2 linked regions of the Pseudovibrio sp. M1P-2-3 genome follow. Each later gene encodes a partner of the first gene's protein in a complex. Links are inferred from orthologs where the notes say so. Each region holds a gene or a part of one and is shown in the gene's direction. Other genes may lie near its edges.

What was found.
Region 2: the proteins of dnaG (region 1) and P6574_RS08510 are in contact, whole or in part, in a crystal structure (PDB 2R6A), measured with the Geobacillus stearothermophilus proteins. The link is inferred for Pseudovibrio sp. M1P-2-3 from one-to-one orthologs. Residues at the interface, in WP_049624496.1 of Geobacillus stearothermophilus: Lys456, Leu457, Leu458, Pro459, Ala460, Asn463, Ala464, Leu467, Leu535, Leu536, Ile537, Ala538, Gln544, Glu545, Asp548, Tyr549, His552; in WP_033016901.1 of Geobacillus stearothermophilus: Ser13, Glu15, Ala16, Gln18, Glu91, Leu92, Asp94, Ala95, Val96, Pro97, Thr98, Ala99, Ala100, Asn101, Tyr104, Tyr105, Ile108.

The regions. Positions count from the first base shown.
Region 1 is NZ_JARRCW010000001.1:778,497-781,405, forward strand. It holds dnaG (DNA primase), read left to right. Parts: upstream 1-428; coding sequence 429-2,390; downstream 2,391-2,909. Other genes in the region: P6574_RS03640 (GatB/YqeY domain-containing protein), read left to right, coding at 1-315; rpoD (RNA polymerase sigma factor RpoD), read left to right, coding at 2,882-2,909. UniProt on the Escherichia coli protein: RNA polymerase that catalyzes the synthesis of short RNA molecules used as primers for DNA polymerase during DNA replication.
Region 2 is NZ_JARRCW010000001.1:1,871,231-1,882,658, reverse strand. The notes cover bases 4,324-7,286. They hold P6574_RS08510 (replicative DNA helicase), read left to right. Parts: upstream 4,324-5,044; coding sequence 5,045-6,529; downstream 6,530-7,286. Other genes in these bases: alr (alanine racemase), read left to right, coding at 6,641-7,286; rplI (50S ribosomal protein L9), read left to right, coding at 4,324-4,716. In the rest of the region: fabF (beta-ketoacyl-ACP synthase II), read right to left, coding at 1-545; P6574_RS08540 (acyl carrier protein), read right to left, coding at 650-886; fabG (3-oxoacyl-[acyl-carrier-protein] reductase), read right to left, coding at 1,158-1,895; fabD (ACP S-malonyltransferase), read right to left, coding at 1,936-2,883; rpsF (30S ribosomal protein S6), read left to right, coding at 3,306-3,749; rpsR (30S ribosomal protein S18), read left to right, coding at 3,756-3,998; more of rplI, read left to right, coding at 4,141-4,323; more of alr, read left to right, coding at 7,287-7,789; DNA repair protein RadA, read left to right, coding at 7,798-9,192; P6574_RS08495 (CvpA family protein), read left to right, coding at 9,272-9,886; purF (amidophosphoribosyltransferase), read left to right, coding at 9,931-11,409; P6574_RS08485 (SDR family NAD(P)-dependent oxidoreductase), read left to right, coding at 11,412-11,428. UniProt on the Escherichia coli protein: The main replicative DNA helicase, it participates in initiation and elongation during chromosome replication. Travels ahead of the DNA replisome, separating dsDNA into templates for DNA synthesis.

The DNA.
Region 1 (2,909 bases):
ATTCTGGAAGAGGAAGTTCTGGATTTGCTACGCACTATGCTGGATCAACGTGATCTTGAGTGCCAGAATTGTGAGGAAACTCTGGCGGCACAAGAACGCGAAGAGATGAAAATGATCCGCGAGTTTATGCCAGCGCAGCTGAACGATTATGAGATGAGACTTGTGTGCAGCAATGTTGTTGAGTCGGTGCAGGCGAAAGGGTTGCGGGACATGGGGCGATGCATGAACGAGTTAAAGCAGCGCTACCCTGGGCAGATGGATTTTGCCAAAGCAAGCTGCGTCGTCAAAGATCTGCTACAATCCGCATCCCTCTAGAGCTATTTTTTCCTTCTTGTAAAGATATCCCCTAAAACTAATAATTGCTTTAAACTAAGCGCAGATTGCCGTGGTTGGTTATTGGCTTGGGTTCTAGAGCTTAAGAGAGATTTATGCGTTTCAGCCCTCAACTGCTTGACGATATTCGAAATCGCTTGCCTTTATCGGACGTTGTTGCTCAACGGGTGACTTGGGATCGCCGTAAGTCTCAGCCTGGTAAGGGAGATTATTGGGCTTGCTGCCCCTTTCATCAGGAAAAAAGCCCTAGTTTTCACGTGGATGATCGGCGCAACCGATATAAGTGCTTCGGGTGTGGAGAATCTGGTGATCATTTCAAGTTTCTTTCCGAGACAGAGGGGCTTTCCTTTCCTGAATCTGTTGAGCAATTGGCCGGAATGGCGGGTGTGTCGCTACCAGCTCCAGATCCACAAGCTGCACGGAAGCAGGAGAAGAGGGCAAGTCTGGGGGATATTTGCGAATTGGCCTCCCAGTTTTTTCAAAGTCACTTCAATGGAGAACTGGGCCGTGCGGCTCGTGAGTACGCTTTAAAGCGTGGGCTTAAACCTGAAACCCTTAAGGAATTTCAGTTCGGTTTTGCGCCTGCAGGTAGAGATACCCTGAAACAGGCCCTTGCTGGCAGAGGGATTTCCGAAAGTGATATGGTTGAGGCTGGTCTTTTGATTAAGCCTGACAACGGGCGTCCGTCCTATGACCGGTTTCGCAACCGGTTGATGATACCGATCCATGATTCCCGTGGACGCACCGTTGCATTTGGTGGGCGCATTATGGACCCAGAGGGGCAGCCTAAGTATCTGAACTCTCCTGAAACGCCTGTGTTCCATAAAGGAACGATGCTCTTTAATGCGCACAGGGCAAGGCAACCTGCATTTGAATCGCGACAAGCGGTTGTTGTTGAAGGCTACATGGATGCGATAATGGTCTGGCAGGCGGGAGTTAAGGGGGTTGTTGCCAGCCTTGGAACCGCATTTACAGAAGACCAGATCTTGCACATGTGGAAGTTCTCAGACGAGCCCATTGTCTGTTTTGATGGAGATGCTGCTGGTTTGTCTGCAGCTTATCGCGCCGTTGACCGTGTCCTGCCAGTTTTGGCAAACGGGAAGTCATTTCAGTTTGCTTTACTGCCGGATGGCAAGGACCCCGATGATTTAATCCATCAAAGCGGTGTTCAGGGGTTCAAAACTGTATTGGAGAAAGCCCTCCCTTTGTCTTCAATGGTTTGGGAGAGGGAAACACGGCAGGCAAGAATCGATACGCCGGAGCGTAAAGCGGCTCTAGAGAAGGCTATTGATGATTTAGTTGGAACGATTCGCGACGAGCGTATTCGAAAAGTCTATCAACGGGATCTACGGGTTCGCCTCTCCAACTTGTTTTTTGAGGAAACTCGAAGAGCTCGCAAGCAATACGGAGCCGGGCAAAAACGCGGGTTTAATGATAAAGGTGGCGATGACGTATTTGCTATTGCTTCCAATCGAGTGGATGCGCCTGAAACGAGGCTTTTTGGTACTGAACGGACCTTTTGTGCTCTGTGTCTTGCTTACCCTGATTTGTTTGATCGCAACTTTGAACGTGTCTCCCGCCTAAAGTTTACCAACGAATTGCACCGGGGCTTCATTGGTGAATTATGCCGGATTTCAACAGACCTTGCGGAAGTTTCTGTGACCAGTTTCTTTGGCAGTTTGGATGAGAGATTCTTTAGAATTCTCAACGAAGTGCTGTCGTTGGAAAAGGGAAGTGACTCGCAATCTACGGCTTCTGGAGTTCAGCGCTGGGCGGAGTTGAAACACCGCTTGCCACTTTTGCAGTTCGATCCTCCAGAGGACTTTATAGAAAGTATCTTCCTCCATTTTCTAGATATTCTTGAACTGCAAGGCCTTGAGCAAGAGCTGAACAATGAGTTGGAAAATGCCGATGAAAGTCTGGATGAGGCGGGTTGGCAACGTATTCAGGCAATGACAAAGGATCTATCTCGCAGACGTGAAGAATGTACAAGGGAAGAGCAAAGTCTGGCGGAACGTGGGCGCAAAATGCGATTGAATAAGGTGGCGTCCCATTAATTGAAACAAGGGAATTTGATCTGCTTCGGTTTCTGATAGGTTACTAATAAGTGCATAATTGGGTCCTTCATGTGTTTTCCCCCCAGTTTTCGGGAAAAAACAATTGATTTTTGATGGGATTTTCATGTTCGCTCTTGCGAATCGAGCAGATAGGGCTACATACACTAAATCGAACAGCTCATATGGGCGCCCGTCGGCACACGCTGCCATAAAGAGGCGATATCAGATTTTAGAGAATGTAGCTGTTGATACCCTAAAACCAAAGGTCTTCAGGCCTAACCCCACTTTTGCGTCCTGATGTAGGGCGCTTTATTGTCTTGGCCTAAAAAAACTGCTGGAAAAACATTAGGGTTAAGTGAGGATTAAGAGACTTTGCAGTAACTCTCAAGGTCAGGAAAAGTTGTGGTTTAAAAGAGGGGAGGCCTTCTTTTATATCCCTACTGTAACGTAATGCCGCCGGCAAAGACTGGCTGGCGACTTTGGAGCAAAATATGGCGACGAAGGCGACTCAAGCTGAAG
Region 2 (11,428 bases), 1.1 Mb from region 1 along the record:
CGTGCAGCATCGCCAATGGCGTGCGCACCAGTTGAACAGGCGGTAACCACAGCGTGGTTTGGACCCTTCAAACCGTGACGAATGGAAACATTGCCACCGGCCAGATTGATCAAGCTACCGGGAATAAAGAAGGGGCTGATACGACGAGGTCCACGCTCCTTGAGCAAAACACCACTATCAGCAATTCTTTGGAGGCCGCCAATACCAGATCCGATCAGGACACCCGTACGGTTCCTGTCTTCTTCTGTTTCCGGCTTCCAATTGGCATCCGCAAGAGCTTCATCAGAAGCTGCAATTGCATAGACAATGAAATCATCAACCTTGCGTTGTTCCTTCGGCTCCATCCAATCATTAGGATTGAATGTTCCATTAGATCCATCACCAAGAGGGATCTGGCAGGCGATCTTTGTTTGAAGGTCTTCCGATTCAAAGTTTTCGATGCGCGTTGCACCACTTTGACCTTCAATAATCCGCTTCCAGGAAATCTCGGCACCGCAGCCTAACGGGCTGACCATACCAATGCCGGTAACAACAACACGACGCATATTATTTTACTTCTTCCAGGGAACGCCCGAGATGCGCTCAAAACTTTGTAATCATAAACGTGGTGGGTTGCCCTCAACCCACCACGGAACCCTTAAAACCAGAATTAGCTGGCTTTGGATTCGATGAACTTTACAGCATCACCAACGGTCTGAATTGTTTCAGCTGCATCATCTGGAATTTCCACGCCGAAAGCTTCTTCGAAGGCCATAACCAGCTCAACAGTGTCCAGGCTGTCTGCGCCCAGGTCGTCGATGAAGCTTGCGGCTTCAGTCACTTTTTCGGCATCAACGCCAAGATGCTCAACAACAATCTTTTTTACCTGTTCAGCAACATTGCTCATATTCGTTCCTCAGTCTGTTAAAGATGGATTTAAAGCCCAATTCACTTGGCCAAATTCCAAAACCGGACTTCCTGTGGCACACCTCGGCCCTTTTGAAAAGAGTTAACGCCCATCCTAGGGCAACCTTCCAAAAGAAACACTAAGAATTTGCCTTGGGTAATCCATAAAGTCAAAACTTGTTGGCGCTCCTAACATACTTTAAAAAGTTTGACCAGAGAGCCAACAGGCTTGAGCATCACACCCCCTAACCCAAATTACTTGGATTAAGGCATTAGATCATTGCCATACCGCCATTTACGTGCAGGGTTTGCCCTGTCACATAAGCAGCTTCATTACTGGCAAGATATACGGTTGCAGATGCAATTTCATCTGCAGAACCCAGACGCCCTGCCGGAACAGAGGTCAAGATAGATTCGCGCTGTTTGTCGTTCAGCTCGTCCGTCATCGCGGTCTCAATGAAACCCGGTGCAACGGTGTTAACCGTAATATTGCGACTGGCCACTTCACGCGCCAACGACTTGGACATGCCAATCATACCTGCTTTAGCAGCAGAATAATTAACCTGCCCTGGATTACCTGTCACACCAACAACGGATGTAATTCCTATAATGCGGCCACTGCGACGTTTCATCATGCCTTTAATTGCAGAACGGCAGATGCGGAAAGTCGCGGTAAGGTTCACCTCAAGAACGGAATCCCATTCGTCATCTTTCATGCGCATGAAGATGTTGTCGCGGGTAATACCTGCATTATTCACAAGAATATCCAAACCCCCCATGGCAGCTTCAGCTGCCGGAACAAGTGCATCAACACTGTCACGGTCGGAAAGATTGGCCGCCTGAATATGGGCCCGCTCTCCAAGGTCGCCAGCAAGTGCCTCCAGCTTTTCCACGCGCGTACCAGACAAAGTGACAGTTGCACCTTGTGCATGCAACGCTCTGGCAATCGCCTCACCAATGCCGCCCGTCGCACCTGTCACCAGCGCGCGCTTATCTTTTAAATCAAACATGCCGTTACTCCTCGGCTTAAAATAGGATGTAAATGCGCAATTACGCGGAGTGCAGACGAGCGATCAGCGCGTCGATATCTTCCGCAGTATTGACAGCAACACCTTCAACTGATTTGGCAATTCTCTTCACCATACCAGTGAGCACCTTACCCGAGCCGATTTCGGCAAGCGCAGTTACATTATTTTCTGACATCCAAATCACGGATTCGCGCCAGCGAACCGTGCCTGTCACCTGTTCTACCAAGCGACTACGGATTTCATCTGGATCAGATATAGGACCGGCAACCACATTCGCAACCAGCGGGACTTTAGGAGCAATTATCTCAACAGAAGAAAGGGCCTGTGCCATAGCTTCTGCAGCTGGTGCCATGAGTGAACAGTGGAAGGGAGCGGACACTGGCAATAGAACTGCCCGGCGAGCGCCTTTTGCTTTTGCAATTTCACAGGCGCGCTCAACAGCCGCCTTGTGCCCTGAAACAACCACCTGACCGGGTGCGTTGTCGTTTGCAGCCTGGCACACATCACCTTGAGCCGCTTCTTCTGCCACAGCCTGTGCCTGCGCAAAATCAAGTCCCAAAAGTGCTGCCATAGCCCCTTCCCCTACGGGAACAGCCTTCTGCATTGCATCACCGCGCACGCGCAAAAGCTTCGCAGCGTCCGAAATGCTCAAGCTTCCAGCAGCGGCCAGAGCAGAGTATTCACCCAATGAATGCCCGGCAACATAAGCCGCGCTATTTTCAAGAATGAGGCCCTTAGCTTCCAGCACACGTAAACTTGCAAGACTAACAGTCATCAAAGCAGGCTGGGCGTTCGCGGTAAGTGTCAGCTCATCACTTGAGCCTTCCCACATAATCTTAGAAAGGGATTGTCCGAGTGCCGCGTCAACTTCTTCAAAAACGGCCTTTGCCTCAGGAAATGTATCAGCAAGCTCTTTCCCCATGCCGACAGATTGCGAACCCTGTCCGGGGAAGGTAAATGCAAATGTCATTGCTTTCTCCAGTCTTTTAATTTCAACTGTTTTACGTCTGGCAGCCAGACCACAGAACACCGCAGAGAAGTGCTCTACACCCTTAAACCCTAGGATGACGCTATGTCCGCCATTCCTTTCGGGCTACCAACTCATGCGGACAAGAGCCGCCAAACACCTCTCATGTCAAGGAATAAAGAGCAGAAAACGGCTTTTTTGAACAGATGGTCTTGTATTCACAGCCTTTTAAGGTATAAACGCTGCGTTTTCCGAATTCTGGCCGGAGGCTGAAAGGAAGGCAGAGTAATCTGCAGGTATATTTATAAAGACCGTCTTCCCGTGTTTCCGCTCTCGAAGAATTCTTCCATAGCCTTTCACTTTCTGAAGGCTCGAAGGGGCTTTGCGCCGAGTTCGGAACGTTTGAAACCAGAAAGGCATATCACATGGCGCTCTATGAGCACGTGATCCTGGCTCGCCAGGACATTTCTACTCAGCAGGTGGAGACACTCGTTGAGCAGTTCAAAACTGTTCTCGAAGAAAATGGTGGTAAAGTTGGTAAAGTAGAGCCTTGGGGTCTTCGTACTCTTGCCTACAAAATCAACAAAAACCGTAAAGCACATTACGTTCTGCTGAACCTTGACGCTCCTCACGCAGCTGTTGCTGAAATGGAACGTCAGATGCGCTTGAACGAAGATATCCTTCGCTTCATGACCATCCGCGTTGAAGAACTTGACGAAGAGCCATCTGTAATGACTCAAAAACGTGATCGTGACGACCGTCGTCGTGGCGATCGTCCAGGTGGTCCACGTGGTGATCGTGGTGATCGTGGTGATCGTGGTGATCGCAATGATCGTGGCCCTCGTCGTAGCGAAGCACCAGCGGAGTAATTGAAAATGGCTGAATCTTCTGGCGCACGTCGCCCTTTCTTTCGTCGTCGTAAAACTTGTCCGTTCTCTGGCGTAAACGCTCCAAAGATCGACTACAAGGACACACGTCTTCTGCAGCGCTACATTTCTGAGCGCGGCAAGATCGTACCTTCCCGCATTACCGCGGTTTCTGCGAAAAAGCAGCGTGAACTGGCTCGTGCTATCAAGCGCGCCCGCTTCCTCGGCCTGCTTCCTTTCGTAATTAAGTAAGCAAGTTTTAATAGGGCCAGAGCGTCAAGCTTCTGGCCCTATTTTCTGGATACTCCAGAAGCCCGGCTGATGTTGGCGGGTTTGTCCAACATCTAACTGTAGTTCCTTGAACTGCAGGACAGCTATCCAAAGGAATTTTCCCATGGACGTAATTCTTCTTGAGCGCGTAGCAAAGCTCGGCCAGATGGGTGAAACAGTTCGCGTACGCGACGGTTATGCTCGTAACTTCCTTTTGCCACAAGGCAAGGCTCTTCGCGCAAACAAAGCCAATCTCGAGCGCTTTGAAAACGAGCGCGCGCAACTTGAAGCACGCAACCTTGAGCGCAAGTCTGAAGCTGAAAGCGTGGGTGAAAAGCTCAACGGCCAGTCCTTCATCGTCATCCGCTCCGCTGGTGAAACAGGTCAGCTCTACGGTTCTGTTGCAACACGTGACATCGCAGTAATTCTTGAAGAGAACGGCTTCACAGTTGGCCGTTCTCAAGTTTCCCTGCGTCAGCCAATCAAAACTATTGGCCTGCATGAAGTGACTATTTCCCTTCACCCTGAAGTAGAAGTCACCGTATCCGTAAACGTCGCTCGTTCTGAAGACGAAGCTGTACGTCAGGAAGCTGGTGAAGATCTTACAGGACGTGAACAGGACGACTTCGAATTTGAAGAAGACCTGGAAGACGAAGCTGAAGAACTCGAAGGCGAAGAAGAAGAGGCAACAGAAGAATAATCTTCTGTGTCAATGCATTAACAAAAATCAGGCGGAGCACCTTTGCTTCGCCTTTTTTACTGGACTTAAAGCAGCGTTGTTCAATTCAAGTATCATCCAGAGCAACTAAACGATGTTTTACGTGAACTTCTGAACTAATTCTCTCCATATTAACTATAATATATAGTGGTTAATACGCATTATCGGCGTAAGAATCTTGTCAATTGGCAAGAGGTAATTTTCCCCGCTGATCTATAATAATAAAAGATCTGTATTTATGTCCCATGAGGCATCTTCCTTCCACCGCTCCAACAGGGTAACCAATGCCTCGAGCGGCAAGAGGGTTAGAATGCAGGGCACAGTCCAAAAACTTGAGAAAGCAGCCGAGTCGGCACGTGTGGTTCCACACAACGCAGAAGCAGAAAGACAGCTTCTGGGCGCTATTCTCGTAAACAACGAAACATACTATCGTGTTTCAGAATTTCTGGAGGCAGGTCACTTTTTCCTAGCTCCCCACAAAGAGATCTTTGAAAAGTGCGGCGCTTTGATCAAGGCGGGAAAAGTTGCGTCTCCAATTACGTTGAAGACGTTCTTTCCTTCTGATGTAAAAATTGCAGATCTTTCAGCAGTTCAATATCTTCTGCGTTTGGCAGCGGATGCGGCATCAATCATCAATGCCGAAGATTACGGGCAGACAATCTACGATCTGGCCCTGCGCAGGAACCTGATTCATATCGGGGAAGACATTGTAAATATTGCATTTGATGCCCCCATTGACTTGCCGCCGAACAAGCAGATTGACCAAGCCGAGCGCAAGCTGTTCGAGCTTGCGGAAACCGGACGTAGTGATGGCGGGTTTCAGGACTTTGGCACTGCCTTGACAGAAACCATCGAGATGGCAGCCGCCGCTTTTCAGCGTGAAGGCTCTCTTTCTGGTATCTCCACAGGTCTGCGTGATCTGGATAAGCTCATGGGCGGGCTCCAGCAATCAGACCTTATTGTTCTGGCTGGCCGGCCTGCCATGGGTAAAACGTCGCTCGTGACCAATATCGCCTATAATGTTGCGCAGGCTTTTCAAGCGGAAGAACAGCCAGATGGGTCTTTAAAAACCGTCAATGGCGGCGTCGTCGGGTTTTTCTCTTTGGAAATGTCGGCCGAACAGCTTGCAACACGTATTATCTCCGAGCAAACGGAAATCTCCTCCTCCAAAATCCGCCGTGGTGACATCAACGAAGCGGACTTTGAGAAACTGGTGGCGGCTACTCAGCACATGCAACATGTGCCGCTGCATGTGGACCAGACCGGTGGTATTTCGATTGCTTCGCTTGTCTCCAAAGCCCGGCGTCTGAAGCGTCAAAAGGGGCTGGATATGATTATTGTCGACTATATCCAGCTGTTGACGGGGTCCTCCAAGAATCAGGGCAACAGGGTTCAGGAAATTACCGAAATTACAACCGGCCTCAAAGCGCTGGCGAAAGAGTTGAATACGCCTATCATCGCCCTGTCCCAGCTGTCTCGTCAGGTTGAAAACCGCGATGACAAACGGCCACAGATGTCTGACCTTCGTGAATCAGGCTCCATCGAGCAGGATGCGGATGTGATTTTGTTTGTGTATCGCGAAGAATACTACATGGGCAAAAAGGAACCACCTGAGGGAAGCCCGGAGTACGAGGGCTGGAAAACCGAAATGGATCGTGTTCAAGGCAAAGCTGAAGTTATCATCGGCAAACAGCGTCACGGCCCCACCGGTATTGTCGAGCTTCAGTTCCAAGGTGAATTTACGCGCTTCTCTGATCTGGTGGACGAAGACCATCTACCTGAGCAGGTGATATAAACAACCAAGAATCCTTCACGACCAAAGACATGAAGCAATGTATTTGCTGGGCAAATTTATAAGGTTTCAGTTTTATACTGAGACAACCGTATAAACGACTCGGGGCGACTTTTGACAGAGCAACTGCGCGCGTCCGGTACTCATTGTACTGGTCAGCTGACTATAGATTTGGATGCCATTTGCTCGAACTGGAAGTCTTTGAACTCTCAGGTAGGGTCTGAGACCACATGCGCTGCGGTGGTGAAGGCTGACGCCTATGGCACTGGATTGAGCAAAGTCTCCAAGGCACTTTATGAGACGGGCGTTCGTACGTTTTTTACGGCCCTTCCAGAGGAAGGGGATCTGGTGCGAGAGGCGGCGCCCGAGGCTGTTATTTACGTCCTTGGTGGTTTGTTTCATGGCCGCGCCCCGCTTTATGCACGCTCAGACCTAAGACCGGTCCTAAATTCCTTAGAGGAATGCTTGGAGTGGGCTCAGTTTTGTGAAAGCTTGGGTAAATCTCTGCCTGTTGCGCTCCACCTTGATACGGGCATGAACAGACTTGGTTTTCACGGGGATGATCTGAAAGCCCTTCTTAGTGACAAAGTCCTGTTCAAGGCCCTGAACATTTCCCTAGTATTAAGTCACCTTGCCTGCGCGGATGAGCCAGATCACCCTCTCAATGCGCAGCAACTGGCCACATTCAAGTGCTTGAGCTCAGCCTTCCCTGACACACCCAAGTCCCTCGCCAACTCTTCCGGAGTATTTTTGGGGGAGGACTATCATTTTGATTTGGTGCGGCCGGGCGTTGCCCTTTATGGAGGCAACCCCACTCCATATGCTAAAAATCCCATGAAACATTCAGCCTATGTGACCGCAGAAGTCCTGCAGGTTCGCACAGTTCCCAAAGGAGCGACAGTTGGATACGGAGCCCGCCAGATGGCAACGCGCGACACGCGCATTGCTGTCATCAATATTGGATACGCAGATGGCATGCACCGCTTAACCGGATCCAGCGATGAACGCTCTGGCTCTTATGCCTATATTAACCAGAGACGAATCCCATACTTTGGCAGGGTTTCCATGGATCTGATTGCACTGGATGTGACCGATGTTCCTTCTGGCCTTATTGAGCGCGGAAGTACAATTGAAGTTCTCGGACAGAACGTATCGGTGGATGAAGTTGCCTTTCACGCCAATACTGTGGCTTATGAGCTGCTCACCAGCCTGGGGAAACGCTATAAGCGTTTTTATCTCAGCTCCACTCAATATGCGACTTAATCGAGTAAATGGCCAAAAGATCAATTAGTTTCGTTTGCCAGTCCTGCGGCGCTATAACTCCAAAATGGGCAGGACGCTGCGAGTCATGCGGTGAATGGAACTCAATCCAAGAAGAACGTGTTCAAGGCGGGATTGGTGCTGGACCCAACACACCCGCCAGAAATAAAGGAAGGGTCGTGCCGCTTGTCGGGCTGACAGGCGAGCAGAAAGAGGCTCCCCGTATCATCACCGGTGTGGCGGAACTGGACCGGGTGACCGGTGGCGGTTTTGTTAAAGGCTCCGCCCTTTTGGTGGGGGGAGACCCCGGTATTGGCAAATCAACCCTCCTCATTCAGGCCAGCGCCCACTTGGCAAATCAGGGACACAAGATCGTTTATATCTCTGGCGAGGAAGCGGTCGGGCAGGTGCGCTTGCGCGCGGAGCGTCTTGGTTTGGCTAAGGCCCCTGTTGCATTGGCTGCAGAAACCAGCGTTGAGGACATCATCGCCACCATGGAGGCGGAAAAGCACCCTGCCCTCGTGATTATCGATTCTATCCAGACACTATGGACGGAACAGGCTGATTCGCCGCCCGGTACTGTGACGCAAGTCAGAGCATCAGCGCAGGCACTTGTGCGCTACGCCAAAAAGACTGGAACAACTGTCGTAATAGTTGGGCACGTAACCAAGGACGGCCAGATCGCCGGCCCCCGTGTTGTGGAACATATGGTGGATGCGGTGCTTTATTTCGAAGGCGACGGCGCGCACCAGTACCGTATTCTCAGAGGCGTAAAGAATCGCTTTGGCGCGACGGATGAAATCGGCGTCTTTGAGATGACCGACAAAGGCTTGAAAGAAGTTGCCAACCCTTCCAGCCTGTTTCTGGGCGAGCGTAACGGCGCAACGCCCGGTGCCTCTGTCTTTGCGGGGCTGGAGGGAACGCGCCCGCTGCTTGTGGAAATTCAGGCTCTTGTGGCGCCTTCAACCCTTGGAACACCGCGCAGAGCGGTAATTGGTTGGGATACGGCCCGCCTTTCCATGATTCTTGCTGTTCTGGAGGCCCGGTGCGGGGTACGCTTCTCCCAGCATGATGTATACTTGAATGTTGCCGGTGGGCTGCGAATATCCGAGCCTGCCGCTGACTTGGCTGTTGCCGCTGCACTTATCTCTTCGTTGAGTGGGGTTGCCCTCCCTCTCGAATGCGTTTATTTCGGCGAAGTAAGTTTGTCAGGTGGTATCAGGCCGGTTGCACAAGCCAGCGCGCGCTTGAAAGAAGCGCTGAAGCTTGGCTTTGCTCAGGCCGTGATACCAAGCGCGAATGGCAAGGATGCAGGCAGTAGCCTGGGCCAAGTTCGGGCAATGGACGAATTGAGACATCTAGTGGCGGCAATCGCTTCCAGTGAGCACAAAAGTGTTGAGCCCTAAGGCCGGTACTTTTGATTTTTTATTTGGAGAAACCACAGGGCGCTGTTGGTTTCGTTAAACATAAGGGGCTGTGCGATCCATGCCGATCACACTACTCGACGGTATTTTACTCGTCATCATGTTTATTTCGGCTATTTTGGCCATGATTCGCGGTTTTGTCCGAGAAGTTCTCTCAATAGCATCCTGGTTGGCTGCAGCTGTTGCTGCCTATTATTTCTACGGCGATCTTGTTCCGCTGCTTTCCCAGTATATATCAAGTGAAACCATCGCCACAGCAGTTTCTGTAGCCCTGATCTTTCTTGTAACTCTGCTGGTGGTCAGCTACATCACAATGCGCATCTCGGACTTTGTTCTGGATAGCCGCATTGGAGCGCTCGATCGCAGCATGGGATTTGTTTTTGGAGCGGCACGCGGATTTTTACTTGTTGTCGTAGCTCTGCTATTCTTTGACTGGTTTGTTCCAGAAAAGCAGCAGCCCCAATGGGTCCTGAACGCTAAATCCCGCCATTTTCTTGTCTCAACAGGCAGCAGCCTGATTTCTGTGCTACCAGATGACCCTGGAAAGGGCTTTTTGGAAAAGATACGAGACAAAGAGCAGGCACATAGCGGCGCTCAAGCCGAAAGTGCAGAGGAGCCCACTTACTCTGCATCCGAACGACAAGGCCTTGATCAGCTCACGGCAACAGGCAACTGAATACTATGAGCATCTACCCAGCCAAACACAATAAGGAGAACGCAATGCGCGGCGGTGAGAAAACTGCATCCACTATTGATCTTGAGATGGAAGGGGATACTCTAAGAGAGGAATGTGGAGTATTCGGGATACTCGGGCATGATGATGCCTCGGCAATTACCGCACTCGGCCTTCATGCGCTTCAACACCGCGGACAAGAGGCCTCCGGTATTGTCACATATGACGGAGATCAATTCCGTTCGGAACGCCATCTCGGTCTTGTTGGAGAAAAGTTTACCAACAAAGAGACGATCGACCAGCTCCGCGGACCTTTTGCCATAGGCCATGTGCGTTACTCGACGACTGGTGAACCGGCACTTCGCAATGTCCAGCCTTTGTTTGCAGAATTGGACGGCGGCGGGATTGCTGTTTGCCACAACGGCAACTTCACCAACGGCCTGACCCTCAGACGCCAGCTGATTAAAGATGGTGCCATTTGTCAATCTACCTCTGATTCAGAAGTCGTTTTGCAACTGATCGCCAGAAGCCGCCATGCCAAGATCGTTGATCGCTTTATCGATGCTATCAGTCAAATGGAAGGTGGTTATTCACTTGTTGCTCTGACACCCAAAAAGCTGATCGGTGCACGCGATCCATTTGGAATTCGTCCACTGGTTCTTGGTGACCTGAACGGAGCTCCTATTCTCGCTTCCGAGACCTGCGCTCTTGATATCATCGGTGCCAAGTTCATCCGCGAAGTGGAAAACGGCGAAGTTGTTGTGTGTACGCCCGCGGGGATCGAAAGTTACTTCCCGTTTGGAAAGCGTCCTGCCCGCCCTTGTATTTTCGAGTATATCTACTTCTCACGTCCAGATTCTGTTCTGGGTGGTCGCAGTGTATACGATGTACGTAAGTCATTTGGCCAAATTCTAGCTCAAGAATCACCGGTTGACGCGGACGTGGTTGTTCCTGTACCCGATTCAGGCGTTCCTTCGGCTCTGGGCTTTGCCCGCGAGTCCGGTATGCCTTTCGAGCTGGGCATTATCCGCAATCACTATGTCGGGCGGACTTTTATTGAGCCCACCCAGCAGATACGGACATTGGGAGTAAAACTCAAACACTCCGCCAACCGTGCGCAGATCGAGGGTAAACGCGTTGTCCTTGTTGATGACAGCTTGGTACGCGGCACAACTTCCCTCAAAATCGTAGAAATGATCCGTGAAGCGGGCGCTCGGGAAGTTCATTTCCGTCTCGCCAGTCCGCCAATCAAATATTCCGATTATTACGGCATTGATACGCCTGTTCGCGAAAAGCTGCTGGCGGCAAAATACGACCTTTCTGGAATGTGCAACTATATAGGCGCGGACTCCCTTGCCTTCTTGAGTGTGGACGGTGTTTACCGGGCAATGGGCTATGAGGGACGGGATAACGAGAACCCGCAATTCACGGACCATTGCTTTACGGGGGACTACCCGACCCCGCTTACAGACCTAAATAACGAAGATGACAACAGACAGGCCCCCCGGCTGGTAGAAGTTGGCTAGAAATGACAGAAAAGAAACT